Regions from separate parts of the Bradyrhizobium sp. UFLA05-112 genome, predicted to be linked through region 2. Evidence: predicted binding sites of a transcription regulator. Region 2 holds the regulator's gene; the other holds the start of a gene.
The links. The regulator LexA, encoded in region 2, represses DNA repair genes until DNA is damaged. The targets are predictions, from matches to a motif close to TGTTCNNNNTGTGTTCNG.
Positions count from the first base shown of each region.

Region 1: SO180_RS38555 (PA0069 family radical SAM protein) is a predicted target of LexA. The motif match lies at 5,162-5,179, and genes of this name have one in related genera.

Region 1 is NZ_JBANBK010000118.1:636-7,901, reverse strand. Features, by position in the region: gene SO180_RS38575 (electron transfer flavoprotein-ubiquinone oxidoreductase) at 1-379, opposite strand, end outside; gene SO180_RS38570 (uracil-DNA glycosylase) at 515-1,321, shown strand; gene SO180_RS38565 (glycosyltransferase family 39 protein) at 1,428-2,936, opposite strand; gene SO180_RS38560 (ribonuclease HII) at 3,067-3,897, opposite strand; gene SO180_RS38555 (PA0069 family radical SAM protein) at 3,977-5,140, opposite strand; gene SO180_RS38550 (phosphoketolase family protein) at 5,357-7,266, shown strand, end outside.
Region 2 is NZ_JBANBK010000061.1:4,503-11,768, forward strand. Features, by position in the region: partial or broken gene SO180_RS29290 (ComEC/Rec2 family competence protein) at 30-1,406, shown strand; gene SO180_RS29295 (hypothetical protein) at 1,415-1,852, opposite strand; gene lexA (transcriptional repressor LexA) at 2,476-3,174, opposite strand; gene SO180_RS29305 (molybdopterin molybdotransferase MoeA) at 3,350-4,561, opposite strand; gene SO180_RS29310 (hypothetical protein) at 4,789-4,965, shown strand; gene SO180_RS29315 (hypothetical protein) at 5,067-5,300, opposite strand; gene SO180_RS29320 (HAD-IA family hydrolase) at 5,435-6,061, opposite strand; gene SO180_RS29325 (alpha-hydroxy acid oxidase) at 6,071-7,204, opposite strand; gene SO180_RS29330 (hypothetical protein) at 7,243-7,266, opposite strand, start outside.

The DNA.
Region 1 (7,266 bases), on a different contig from region 2:
CCAGCCAGCGACAGACATTGCCGAGCGAGCCAATATAGCAATGATGATTGTTCATCAGCGGCGGCATCAGGAAATTCGGCACCTTGATCGCGCCGCCCGCCGTCATCCAGTAGAAGCGGTCGTCCTTGACCTCTGTCTTCAGCGAGCAGTCGGGATCATTCCGCCAGTCGGGAATAAGCTTGTCGAGGCCGGCGGGATCGATCACCGCACCCGAGAGAATATGCGCGCCGACTTCCGAGCCCTTCTCCACCACGACGATGTTGAGGTCGGCGTTGAGCTGCTTCAGCCGGATCGCGGCCGAAAGACCCGAGGGACCGGCGCCGACGATGACGACGTCGAATTCCATGGATTCGCGCGGAGGAAGTTCTTCGGTGCTCATCTGATCTCAGCCCTTGAGACGGTCCCTGGTCGTTTGCGCCCCCTTGTTTCCGATTTTTCCGGGCAGGACAACCTCGGAAATGCGTTTCGCTGGGATGCAAGGCCCCCTAAACTGACCTAAATGTCATAAGTTGCCATGATCAGCGAACCCGCCCCCACCGTCCGCGAACTGCTGGCCTTCTATCTGGAGGCGGGCGTCGACTGCGCGCTTGCCGAGGAACCGATCGATCGGCTCGCCGAACCGGAAGCGCCGCCCCCGGTCGCGCGCGCGGTTCAGCCGGTCGAGGCGCCACGCCCCGTTGCAGCGCCTGCGGTGACGCGCGGCGAGGCCGCGCCCGCACCTGACGTTGCGATCGCCTCAGCGCGCGAGGCGGCGCGGACCGCACCAACGCTGGAGGCACTGCGCGAGCTGATGCAGAATTTCGACGGCTGCGCTTTGAAGAACACTGCGACGCGGCTGGTGTTCGCCGACGGCAACCCGGAAGCGCGCATCATGTTCGTCGGCGAGGCGCCGGGTCGTGATGAGGACATCGAAGGACTGCCCTTCGTCGGGCGCTCGGGAAAGCTGCTCGACCGTATGATCGGCGCGATCGGACTCGATCGCAGCAAGGCCTATATCGCCAACGTCATCCCGTGGCGGCCGCCGGGCAACCGCACGCCGACGCCGCAGGAGACGCAGACCTGCCTGCCCTTCATCCAGCGCCAGATCGAGCTCGTGAATCCCGACGTGCTGGTGACGCTCGGCAATCCCTCGACGCAGACGCTGCTTTCAACGCGTGAGGGCATCATGCGCACGCGCGGCCGCTGGTTCGACTACGACACAGGCGCGCGCGTCATCCGCGCGCTGCCGACATTCCATCCGGCCTATCTGCTGCGCTCTCCGTCCTACAAGCGGCTGGCCTGGCAGGATCTGCGCGCGATCGCGAAGGTGCTGGCGGGATAGCTCTTGTAGGGTGGACAAAGGCGCTCTTGCGCCGTGCCCACCATCTCTCCGCACATGAACAAAAGCGGTGGACACGCTTCGCTTTGCCCACCCTACGATGTCCGAACTAAGTCCCCTTGGGGCGCACGATGGCCCAGCCGATGCGCAGCAGCGGCTGGCGGCCGTTCACCAGCCATTCGAAGGCGCGCGGCACTTCGGGCACGATGCCGGGGAAGCGTTTTGCAATCTCCGGCGGCGGGGTGCCGGCGGTGTCGGAGGCGCGCCAGACCACGACGCCGCCGGTCTCGCTGAACCTGGCCGGCGTGAACCAGGGCGTACGCTGCGGCTCAGCGTCGATGAGGAGATGCGGCCGGCCGGAATGCAGCGCGATCAGGCTGGCAAGCTGCGTCTCGCCGGCGACGGCGCGCAGACGCTGGTTGGTGCGGCGGGCAAAGCTGTCGTCGAAGAAGTCCGAGATCGCACGCGCCGGCATCGAGGTCGTGATCTCGCTGGTCCCGATCCACGGCATCAGGAGAACCGCCAGCACGATGCCCGCGGCGGGCGCGGCGACGGCAGCCGCCCACACCGTGCGCAGCACGCGGGCACGGCGCATCGCGATCAGATCGCCGGCGGCGACGATTACGGCAAGGCCCGACATCAGCAGTACGAGGCCTGCCCCGCCCGCCACGCTATCGAGCCCGAACAGACCGGAGATCAACACGGTGCCAAGCCCGGGAGCCAGCGCAAAGAAGTAGACGAAGTGACGCCCCAGCGGCTCGACCGACGGCCGGTAGATGATCGGGGCGTCCTCACTCTTGCCGGCGAACCAAGTCGTGTTGAGAAAGGTCAACACCGGGATTGCCACCGCGCCGAGCACGAGGCCGCCGAACAGCCAGGCCGTGTTGATCGCGCTTGCCTTCAAATCCTCAACCTGCGGCAAGGCCGGCATGGACAGCGTCTCGGCACGCAGCAGCCAGATCGCATAAGGCAGCACCAGCACGGCAACGACGACGAGCGCATAGACCGGATCGAGTGCGCGCAGCGTTTTGCGACCGCCTTCGGTCGCGACCGCGAAGATGACGAGCAGCAACAACAGGCCGATGGCAGCCGGCGTCGTCAGCAGCAGCAGCCCGGAAGCGATCGACCAGGCGAACCAGGCATTGCCGCGGCGCTGGCCGACGACTTGCCAGGAGTGCAAGAGGAGCAGCGCCCAGAGCGGTCGCGCCAGCACCATCGGACCGAAGTCGAGCGCGGACGAGGAGAACGCCAGCACGGTCATGGTTAAGAGCACGGCGAGCACCGCCTGCTGGGTGCCGACCACGGCGCGCGCCAGATGATAGAGCGCAATGAAGGTCGCGATCTCGCAGAGCTCGGCCAGCACATAGACGCCGATCATGTGGTTGCCGGCGGCGCGGTAGGCGATGTCGCCGAGCCAGAACGCGAGCGGCGGCCCGAGCCCGGTGCCGACCTGATATTCGCGGCCGAAGGCGAGGAGCGTGGCGAGATTGCCGGGCGGGCTGCGGTATAAGACCAGCGCCACGAACAGCCACATCGCGGCCTGGAGCAGCACCACGATCCACACCACCAGCCGCGGCCGTGCGCGGATCAGCTCGATGACCAGGGAGGTAAACCGCATGCAAGGTCCGAAATGATGCAGCCAACCCGTCCAAGCCGGCGCGTCCATGTTTGATAAAGCGCGCTGCGCGCCGTGGCAACCAACTCCTCTCCCTCTCCCTGTTCTTACGGATAGAGGTGAAAACCCGCTGCTAGAGATTGGCCGAAACGTCGACCTGCACCTCTGCCTCGACCTGCACAACCGCATCATCCACGGCCGTGAACAGGTCGCGTTTCGGTTCGACCGTCCAGGGCATGTGCTTCTCGCGCGCGGCGACCACGGGCGCGAAGAAGCTGCGGTGGTGGATGGATGGACCGAGGCGATCCAACGCATTCAGGTGCTCTGGCACCGCGTAGCCCTTGTGCTGCTCGAAACCGTAGCCCGGACAATCACCCGCCAGCGCGCACATCAGCCGGTCGCGCGTGACTTTGGCGACAATCGAGGCGGCCGCGATCGAGAGCACCAGGCCGTCCCCGCCGATCACCGCCTCGCATTCGCAGGCCGTATCAAGCTTGTCGCGGCCGTCGACGAAGACATGACGAGCCGCCTCGGGCAGCGCCACCACCGCGCGCTTCAGCGCCCAGAGCGAGGCGCGCAATATATTATCGCGGTCGATGCGCGCGGGCGAGGCGACGGCGACCGAGACCTGCGCGGTTGCGCAGATCTTGTCGAACAGCCTTTCGCGCTCCTCGGCCGTCAGGCGCTTGGAATCGTCGATGCCGCGCGGGATCCGGTTCGGGTCGAGAATGACGGCGGCCGCAACCACTGGGCCAGCCAGCGGCCCCCGCCCCGCCTCGTCGCAGCCGGCGACCGGCCAAATGCCGCGCTTGATCAGCGCGCGCTCGCGGCGAAAGCTCGGCGGCGCGATCGCGATGACGCCCTTCGCGGCCTTGGCCGCTCCCTTGGGCTCCTTCGCGGCCGCTTTGGGCTCTTTCTTCGCGGCGTCCTTTGCCGGCTTGCTGGCTGATTTGTCCCGAATCATGGTCGGGATCGTGCGCACGCAGGTCCAGCCAGCGCAACCGGGAACCTCGGATATTCCCGCTATTCAGGCCCGCCTTACCTCAGAACAAGCTGAGCTGCTCGCCGCCGCGCTTGGGCTTGGCGAAGTGATCCGTGCTGAGCTTGGAGCGGCGCTTGTTCAAGCCGAGGCGTTCGCAGGCGATTTCGAAGCGGCGGCCGATGGTCCAGGCCATGGGACCCGTGCCCTTCATCCGCTCGCCCCATTTCGAGTCGTAGTCGCGGCCGCCGCGCATGTCGCGGATCAGGGTGAAGACGTGGCGATAGCGGTCGGGATAGTTCGCCATCAGCCATTCGCGGAACAGGTCGCGCACCTCGAGCGGCAGCCGCAGCAGCACGTAGGAAGCCTCCTTGACGCCGGCATGCGCGGCCGCATCGAGGATGCGCTCGATCTCGGAGTCGTTCAGCGCGGGGATCACAGGCGCGACCATCACGGTGGTCGGGATACCGGCCTCGCCAAGCTGCTTGAGCGCCTCCAGGCGCTTGGGCGGCGTCGAGGCGCGCGGTTCCATGGTGCGCGCCAGCTTCGGATCGAGTGTGGTGACCGAGATCGCGACCTTGGCGAGGTTCCGCTTGGCCATGCGCGACAGGATGTCGATGTCGCGCGTCACCAGCGCCGATTTCGTCACGATGCCGACGGGATGGCCCGCACGCTCAAGCACCTCGAGAATGCCGCGCATGATGTTTCGCTCGCGCTCGATCGGCTGATACGGATCGGTGTTGGTGCCGATCGCGATCATCCGCGGCTCGTAGCCGGTCGCGGCGAGTTCCTTCTCCAGGAGCGCCGGCGCCTCGGGCTTGGCGAACAGCTTCGACTCGAAGTCGAGCCCTGGCGAGAGGCCGAGATAGGCGTGGGTCGGCCGCGCGAAGCAGTAGACGCAGCCGTGCTCGCAGCCGCGGTAGGGATTGATGGAACGGTCAAAGCCGATGTCGGGCGAGTCGTTGCGTGTGATCACCTTGCGTGAGGTGTCGACCGCCACCGTGGTCTTGAACGGCGGCAGCTCCTCCAGGCTCTGCCAACCGTCATCGAAGGCGACGCGCGCCTCGGCCTCATAGCGGCCGCTGGCGTTGGACTGGGCGCCCCGTCCGCGCCTGCGCTCCCGGTCGATCGCGACCGCAAGTTCAGGAAACGCGGAAGGCGCACCCGCCGGCTCGGAGGGCGCCGTGACCGGCGGGTGCCTGAGGGCATGAGAGGATGCTCGACTCATGCAGGCAAGATAGCATCCAAACGGAACAAATCAAGAACACAAACGTAAAAACCGTAAAACAACCCCATGCAAAGTAACCGCCCAAACTTCCCGCACCGAATTTTGACCTCGCGCAAGGGTTGCCGGCCGCATTGCCGTTTGATGCCGCCAGTACAAACGGGATCGATCGCACTGGAACCGGGTTGGTGACGGTCGCCGCAACAAGGTCAGCTCATCATGACGAGCCAACAACAAGCGCGCGCCAGCACAGGCGATCTCGACCTGCTCGATCGCTACTGGCGCGCCGCGAACTACTTATCCGTCGGGCAAATCTACCTTTTAGACAATCCGCTGCTGCGTGAGCCGCTCCGCCCCGAGCACATCAAGCCGCGCCTGCTCGGCCATTGGGGTACGACGCCCGGGCTGAACTTCATTTATGCCCATCTCAACCGAGCGATCCGCACGCTTGATCTCAGCGTGCTCTATATCTGCGGCCCCGGCCATGGCGGCCCGGGCATGGTCGCCAACACTTATCTCGAAGGCAGCTATAGCGAAATCTATCCGGACATCGGGCGCGATGCGGACGGATTGCGCAAGCTGTTCAGGCAGTTCTCCTTCCCCGGTGGCATTCCAAGTCACGCGGCGCCGGAGACGCCGGGTTCGATTCACGAAGGCGGCGAGCTCGGCTACGCGCTGGTGCATGCCTATGGCGCCGCGTTCGACAATCCCGACCTGATCGTCGCCTGCGTCGTCGGCGACGGCGAAGCCGAGACAGGACCGCTCGCCGCGTCCTGGCATTCCAACAAGTTCGTCAATCCCGCGCATGACGGCGCGGTGCTGCCGATCCTGCATCTCAACGGCTACAAGATCGCCAACCCCACCGTGCTCGGACGGATGCGCGACGAGGAGATCCGCCATCTCTTCCGTGGGCTGGGCCACGAGCCGCTGTTCGTCGAGGGCGACGATCCCAAAACGATGCACCGGATCATGGCCGATGCGCTTGACGTGGCTCTCGCCAGCATCCGCTCCATCCAGCAGCACGCGCGCGAGGCACAGACGACGATCGAGCGGCCGCGCTGGCCGATGATCGTGCTGCGCTCACCGAAGGGCTGGACCGGTCCCAAGGAGGTCGACGGGCTGAAAGTCGAGGGTTTCTGGCGCGCCCATCAGGTGCCAGTCGCCAATTGCCGCGAAAATCCCGCGCATCTGAAAGTGCTCGAAGGCTGGATGAAGAGCTATGCGCCGGAGGAGCTGTTCGACCACAACGGCACGCTTGTTCCCGAGTTGCAGGCGCTCGCTCCGACCGGCGACCGCCGCATGGGCGCCAATCCGCACGGCAATGGCGGGCTGTTGAAGCACGAGCTGAAGCTACCCGATTTTCGCAGCTTCGCCGTCGAGGTGAAGCAGCCGGGCAAGGCGGTCGCGGAGGCGACGCGCGAGCTCGGCAAGTTCCTGCGCGACGTGGTCAGACTGAACGGGGTTGCGCGCAATTTCCGTATCATGGGTCCGGATGAGACCGCGTCGAACCGGCTCGACGCCGTGTTCGAAGCAACCGAACGCGTATGGATGGAACCGACCGAACCTTACGACGTGCACCTCGCCCAGGATGGCCGCGTCATGGAGGTTTTGAGCGAGCATCTCTGCCAGGGCTGGCTTGAAGGCTATCTGCTCACTGGACGCCACGGCTTCTTCTCCTGCTACGAGGCCTTCATCCACATCGTTGACTCCATGTTCAACCAGCACGCCAAATGGCTGAAGGTGTCGCGCGAGCTGACATGGCGGCGGCCGATCGCCTCCCTCAATTATCTCCTGACCTCACATGTCTGGCGCCAGGACCACAATGGCTTCAGCCATCAGGATCCCGGCTTCGTCGATCTCGTCACCAACAAGAAAGCGGACATCGTCCGCGTTTATTTCCCGCCGGACGCCAACACGCTGCTGTGGGTGGCCGATCACTGCCTCCGCACCTACAACCGCATCAACGTCATCGTCGCAGGCAAGCAACCCGCGCCGCAATGGCTCAGCATGCAGGATGCGGCCACACATTGCGATGCCGGCATCGGCATCTGGACCTGGGCCGGCACGGAAAGCGCCGAGCGCGAGCCCGACGTCGTGATGGCCTGCGCCGGCGACGTGCCGACATTGGA
Region 2 (7,266 bases):
AATTTACGCACATCAGCCGGCGTCAGCGCGTGTCCGGCTATCACATGGCGGTCGTCGCCGGCGTCGTGTTCTTTGCGGTACGCGCGCTGCTGGCGCTGATCCCGGGATTTGCAGTGGGCTATCCGATCAAAAAATGGTCCGCTGCGGCAGCACTGGTGGCTGCCGCGTTCTACCTGCTGCTGTCCGGCGCGGAGGTCGCAACACAAAGATCGTTCTTCATGACGGCGGTGGTGCTGATCGCGGTGATGGTCGATCGTCGCGCCATCACTTTCCGCACGCTCGCGGTGGCCGCGATGATCGTGCTCGCTGTCGCGCCGGAGGCGTTGGTGCATCCGAGCTTCCAGATGTCGTTCGCGGCGACGCTTGGTCTCGTCGGGCTGGTGCAGATCGGCATGCCGAACCTGTTGGCCTCGCCCGATCACTCCGTCACTGCGCGCATCGCGCTGTGGGGCGGCCGCGAGCTCGTCATGCTGCTGATGGCCTCGCTGATCGCGGGGCTCGCGACGACGCCCTATGCCGCCTTCCATTTTCATCGCGTCACGCCCTACGGCGTGCTCGCCAATCTCGCGGCGATGCCGGTGGTCTCGGCGCTGGTGATGCCGGCCGGACTTTTGGGGCTGATCGCAGCGCCGTTCGGGCTTGATGGCGTATTCTGGTGGCTGATGGGGATCGGCATCGACTGGATGGTCGTTGTGACGCGCTGGGTCGCGGCGTTGCCTGGCGCCGTCGGCCGCATCACCGCCTTCGGGACCGGCCCGTTGACTGCCGCCAGCATTGGTCTCGTTCTGATGGGCCTGTTGCGCACGCCGCTGCGCTGGGTGGGCGCCGTCGTGCTGACGCTCGCAATCGGTTGGGCGCTGCACGTGCGCCAGCCCGACATCCTGATCGCAGGCGACGGCCACAGCATCGCGGTGCGCGGCAAGGGCGGCCAACTGCACCTGATCCGAACCGGCAAGGACAATTTTCTTCTCAAGGAGTGGCTTGCATCTGATGCTGATCCGCGCGGCGCGACTGATGCGTCGCTCGCCGATGGCGTCTCATGCGACGAAGGCGGTTGCGTGACGCCGCTCGCCGATGGTCGCCTGGTCGCGCTCTCGTTGCGTATCGACGCGCTGGCGGACGATTGCAGCCGCGCCGCGCTGGTGGTGACGGCGAAGCCTGCAGCAGCCGGTTGCGCGGCGATGGTCGTGGATCGCGAGCGTCTGAAGACGCAGGGCGCACTCGCGCTATCGCGCGATGGCGACGGTTTCACGCTGCAAACGGTGAAAGCAAGGAGCGCAAACCGCCCCTGGTCGCCGGCCGGGGCCGGCGATAGCGATTTCGAGCTCAGCCTCGCACCGCGGCCGGCTACTCCACGCAGCAAGGATGCTACGCCATCGGAGGCCGACCTGCAGGCCGAGGATTGAAAGACGCGTCAGCCGATCGGCAGGCGTGTCGTGGGCGTCGTGGTCGTGTGCTGCTCGACGGCGGGCTGCTCTGTCTTCTCGCCGAGCGGCTGCGTCACCGGCAATTGCAGAACCGTGGCACGCTGTCCCTCGACGAGCTGCGTTACCAGCACGTAGTTGCCGTCGGGGAATTCGATCGCATCATGATGACGATCGGGAATGTGCGGATCGACCTTACCGAACTTGCCGACGCGGGAATTGACGGTGCGCGTCCAGATCCAGCGATTGTCGTAGCGGACGTTGTCGGCGAAGGCGAGCTCGGTGCCTGGCAGGAGGCAGACGGCAACCGAGAGATCACGCTCCGACGCAAATCCACGCGTCGAGGTGCCGCGGAAGGTTGTCGTGACGATCGTCTCGCCGACTTGAGCGGGGCGGGTCGCAACGGCATGTAGGCTGTAGTCACACATCGGAGTGCTCCTCATGCGAGATAGCAGGTCCGCGCCCCCCCGGAGGCGCAGGCCTCTACCAGAGTTGGAAGCCTACGAGTGTATCGCGTTTGTGGGCAAATCTGCGGCCCGTCTGCGCATCGCCCGATCACATTATCTTTCCCGGCAAACGAGGAACAAAGCCTCTCGCCGAGACTCTATCTTGGTTCACATCATTCACTCACGCGAGCTTCCATCAGCGCCGGCAGCGGAGTACCCTGAAGAGGGCCAGCTCGCCTGCGGCGCAGGTGCGATCGCATTGTTGGAATTGCGGAATGGCGCGCTGGTTGCCGCCGCGTGCTCTGCCTTTCGGGCGGCGTGGCCTTTCGGGCGGCGTGGTGTTGCGCTGCATCGCTCGCAGGTGCCGATCCCGCGATCAAGGCTGCCGAGATCACGCCTAAAATCACCTGCCGCATGGGTTTTGTCCTCTGCAGCCCGCACAGCGCATTCGCGCCTGCCATGCTTGAGGATTAGCTCTGTGCAGGTGTAGGGATAATCACAGTGGAAGCGACAACGCTATTTTGCTGGAGCGGACGATCCGTCCGCCCGTATCGCCGTGCGATGGCTGGCAATCTGCCGGGCAATCGGTACTTTCTGCTGGGCAATCAGTACTTCCGATACAGCCCGATCAGCTTGCCCTGAATCTTCACCCGGTTCGGCGGCAGGATGCGCACCTCATAGGCGGTGTTGGCGGGCTCCAGCGCGATCGACGCGCCGCGCCGGCGGAAACGCTTGAGCGTCGCTTCCTCGTCGTCGATCAGCGCCACCACGATGTCGCCGGTGTCAGCGGTCTCGTTGCGCTGGATCAGCGCCATGTCGCCATCCAGGATGCCGGCATCGACCATCGAATCGCCGCGCACTTCGAGCGCATAGTGCTCGCCCGAGCCGAGCATGTCCGGAGGCACGCTGATGGTGTGGCTGCGGGTCTGCAACGCCTCGATCGGCGTGCCGGCCGCGATCCGTCCCATCACGGGCACGGCGACCGGACGCTCGCCGTCGTCGACAGACGCGCTGGCGCTCCGCACCTTGCCGAGATTGCCTTCGATGACGCTCGGCGTGAAGCCGCGGCGGCCGGCGCCTGCGGCTTGAAGCTCGGGCAGCTTGATGACCTCGATGGCGCGCGCGCGGTTAGGCAGGCGACGGATGAAGCCGCGCTCTTCCAGCGCGGTGATCAGGCGGTGAATGCCGGACTTCGAGCGCAGATCGAGCGCGTCCTTCATCTCATCGAAGGAGGGCGGCACACCGCTTTCCTTGAGGCGCTCACTGATGAACCGCAGAAGCTCGTATTGTTTGCGCGTTAACATCTCGACCAAATCCCCCGGTTGATGTCGTTCGATTCCGAGACGCCAGATTCAGCAGAAGCCGCTAGATGCTCGAAACAAATCATGAACGGACACTATATGTTCGATATGTGTTCCGCAACCACTTAATTTTGTGTGAACGCGGCGAAGTTCGCATCACGCGCGAATCAGATTGCACTCACAAGGGCAGCCGCAACACCTCGCAAGGCGTGCCTGCTTCGGCCTTTGGCGCGAACGGCGCGCGCACGAGAAGTGCTTGTGCGGTAGCAAGATTCGCAAGCAGCGAGGAGTCCTGGTGGTTGACGGGAACGGCCACCAGCGTGCCGTCCTCGCGCTCCTCGAGCCGTGCGCGCAAATAGTCCTCGCGGACGTCGTTGGGCCCGACGTCGCGCCCGAGCACGGCGCGCTCGCGGCGGTGATGAACGCGCGAGCGGCCAGCAAGCGCGCGAATCAACGGCACCATGAACAGGAAGCCGCAGACATAGGACGAGACCGGATTGCCGGGCAGGCCGATCACCCGCATCGCGCCGAGATGGCCGTGCATCATCGGCTTGCCCGGCCGCATCGCGATCTTCCAGAACGCCATCTCGAAGCCTTCGGCCTGGAGCGCTGGCCTGACCAGATCGTGGTCGCCGACCGACGCACCGCCGGTCGTGATGAGGATGTCGGCGCCGCTCTCGCGGGCCCGGCGGATCCCGGCGGTGGTCGCCGCAACCGTATCGGCGGCAATGCCGAGATCGACCGTTTCGGCGCCCTCGGCCCGCGCCAGCGCGTGCAGGGCGTAGCCGTTGGAGAAGACGATCTGGCCCGCGCCGGGCGTTGCGCCCGGCATCACCAACTCGTCGCCGGTCGCGAGAATCGCGACCCTCGGCCGGCGACGCACGGCAAGCTCCGGATGGTTCATGCCGGCGGCCAGTGAGAGGTCGCGTTCGGTGAGTCTGGCTCCCTGTCGCAGGAGCACGTCGCCCTCGAAGAAATCGACGCCAGCAGGACGGATGTGCCGTCCAGCGATCGCGGCCTCCTTGATCGTGACGCGCCTGCCGTTTGCGACCGTGTCCTCCTGGATTACCACCGCGTCCGCGCCATCGGGCACCACGCCGCCAGTGAAGATCCGCACGGCCTGGCCCGCGCCAACCGCTCCCGCAAATGGCCGGCCGGCCGCGACCTCGCCGATCACGGTGAGCTCTGCGTCCACCGTCGCCGCGTCGGCGGCGCGCACCGCATAGCCATCCATCGCCGACATCGCCTGCGGCGGCTGCGTACGCCGCGCGGCGACATCGCGCGCCAGCACGCGATGGTAGGCCGCATCCAGCGCAACCATCTCCTCGGCCACCGGCTCTACGCCGGCAAGCACTGCGGCAAGCGCGTCGGACACCGGCATCAGGGCCACGGGCAAACTCCTGCTGAGCAAATCGAAGGACAGGTCGCGTTGCGTTCTAGCCGAGTGCAGGCTTCGAGGCAAAAGGGGGCGATCACGAAGGCGGAGATGAATTGTCCCTCCAGCACCGGAACGGCAGGGATGCCCTTTAGGACAATATCGCGCCTTTCCGCTTCCAGCTCAGAATTGCCGCGCGCCATCGCACGCAGGTGCGTCAGGAGACATCCGGGAGAACCCTGATGGCAGAGACTTCAAAGCTATCGGTTGAGAAAGCTCTCGAGAAGCTGCGCGGCGATGAGCCGCCGAAATCGAAGAGCGCAAAGCTGGACGAGGAGATCGAGGCGCTCAAGGAGAAGACGAGCCGCATGCGCGCGCAACGGCAGCGTCTCGATCGGCCTCAACCCAAGCGCAGTTGAATGCGCCTAGCGTGGACGCCGCGCGATCGTCTCGATGACGAGAAGGACCGGGATGACGGTGGCCAAGCATGCCACGGCGACAACCAGGCTCACGGCTAGCATCAGGTGGCTCCCGTTTCATTGTCCGGATCGACGTCGGGCGCCTTCAGGCTGTGATCCATCTCGGGCAGGGGGTCGCCCTGCGATTTGAGATCCGCCGCCTTGCTGACCAGCTTCGCGGACAGCTGCGAATTCGACGTTGACTTGGCGAACTTGAGAAGGATCGAGGCTTGCTTGTTGAAGTAAGACTTGCCCAACACGATCACACATCCGTTGTAGAAAATCCCAACGGACATACGACTCCCGACGCGTTGATCCGTTCCGGGAACTCTGTCTAAAAATGCACAGAGTGAGTTGGTTCCACAATTTGCTAAAAAAGTTCCCGGTGATGGCCGGAACCGAACGCTGAGCGACCGCAGCAATGGGGCGCTTAGAATCCCAGCGCCTTCAGCGCCTCGCCGACGTCGTGAGGCGACGTGACGTGAACCGCGGTCAGCCCTCGTGCCCGCGCGCCTTCGATGTTTTCGGCGAGATCGTCGAAGAACACGATTCGCCTCGCCGGCACGCCGATCGCGGCGACGACATGGTCGAAAGCTTCCGCATCGGGTTTGCGCAGGCCGATGCTGGAGGACAGGTACATCTCGCGGAAATGGCCGAGCACGTCGGCATACTCCTTCGAGAAATAGTCCACATGCGGCCGGTTGGTGTTGGAGAAGGCGTAGAGCGGCACGTGTTGTGCCGCGCGCGGCAACAGGTTGGCGATGTCGGGCATCTCGCCCGCGAAGATCGCATTCCACCCCTCCAGGAATTGCGCGTCGGAGATTTCGATCCCGAGCGAGCGGCGCAGCCAGTCGAAATAGACCTCGTCGCTGATCTTGCCCATCTCGTGCAGCCGATAGGCCTCATCGCGGACATAGCGCGTCACGATCGATTGCGGTTCGCAGCCGGCATGTCCCGCCCAGCAGGCGATCGCCTTGGAGAAATCGATGTCGAGCACGACGCGACCGAGGTCGAACAGGAGCGCATCCGCGCTGCCGGGAGAGAGGAGGGAGGTCATTGCATCCTTTCAGTAACGATAAGGCTCGATATCCAGCAGCGGAAACGCGCTGAACACGCTTGGTACGTTGGTGGCGGTCGCCGGATGCAGGCAGGATGCGTTCACCTCGGCAAACGAGGTGGCCCCCAGCAGCCCGAGACACCGCAACACTTCGTCTTCGAGTAGCTCCAACATCCGTGTGATGCCGGATTCGCCGGCCGCGGCCAACGCCCAGCACTGCAGGCGCCCGATGCCGACGAGGTCCGCGCCCATGGCGAGCGCCTTGACGATGTCGGTGCCGCGGCAGAATCCGCCGTCGACCATGATCTTCGCGCGTCCCTTCACGGCATCGACGATCTCCGGCAATACGTGCATGGCGCCGCGGCCATGATCAAGCTGGCGGCCGCCATGGTTGGAGACGTAGATCCACTCGACGCCGTGATCGAGCGCGATGTGCGCGTCCTCGGCAGTCGCGATACCCTTGATGATGAGCGGGATCTTGAACTTGTCCTTGATCAGCTTCACGGTCCGCCACTCCAGGCCCTTCTGGTAGTCGCCGCCGGTGGCGCGCAGCCGGCTCTCGCGAACATAGCGCTTGGCGATGTCGCGTTCGCGACGGCTGTAATGGGCGGTGTCGACCGTCAGGCAGAACGCGGCGTAGGTGCTTTTCACCGCGCGGGCGACGACATCCTCGACGAAGGCGTCATCGCCGCGGACATAGAGCTGGTAGAAGCGCAGCGCATCGGGAGCTGCTTCTGCGGTCTTCTCGAGGCCCGGATCCGACACCGAGCTCAGCATATGCGCTGCACCGAAGGCGCCGGCCCCGCGTGCAACGGAGGCTGCGCCGTGCGGATCGAAGATTTCGAGCGCGCCGACCGGCGCCAGTACGACCGGCAGGCGCATCTTGCGGCCGAACTGCTCGACGGAACCATCGACATTGCGCATGTCGCGCAGCACGCGCGGGCGGAAGGCGATCTCGTCCAGCGCCATGCGGTTGCGGCGCATCGTGGTCTCCGTCTCGGCGGCGCCGACGATATAGTCCCAGGCGTTCTGGTTGAGGTTGGAGCGCGCCTTGCGAATGAATTCGTGCAGGTTCTGGAACGGCTCGTCGCTGGCACCCAGTTCGACGTTTCGTTGGGGCCGGATACGGGGCGCGTCGTTCATTGTTATCCTCCCGAGAATTTGAAGCCTTATTCCATCGCCTAACCGGTTCGGCGCGCCAAAAC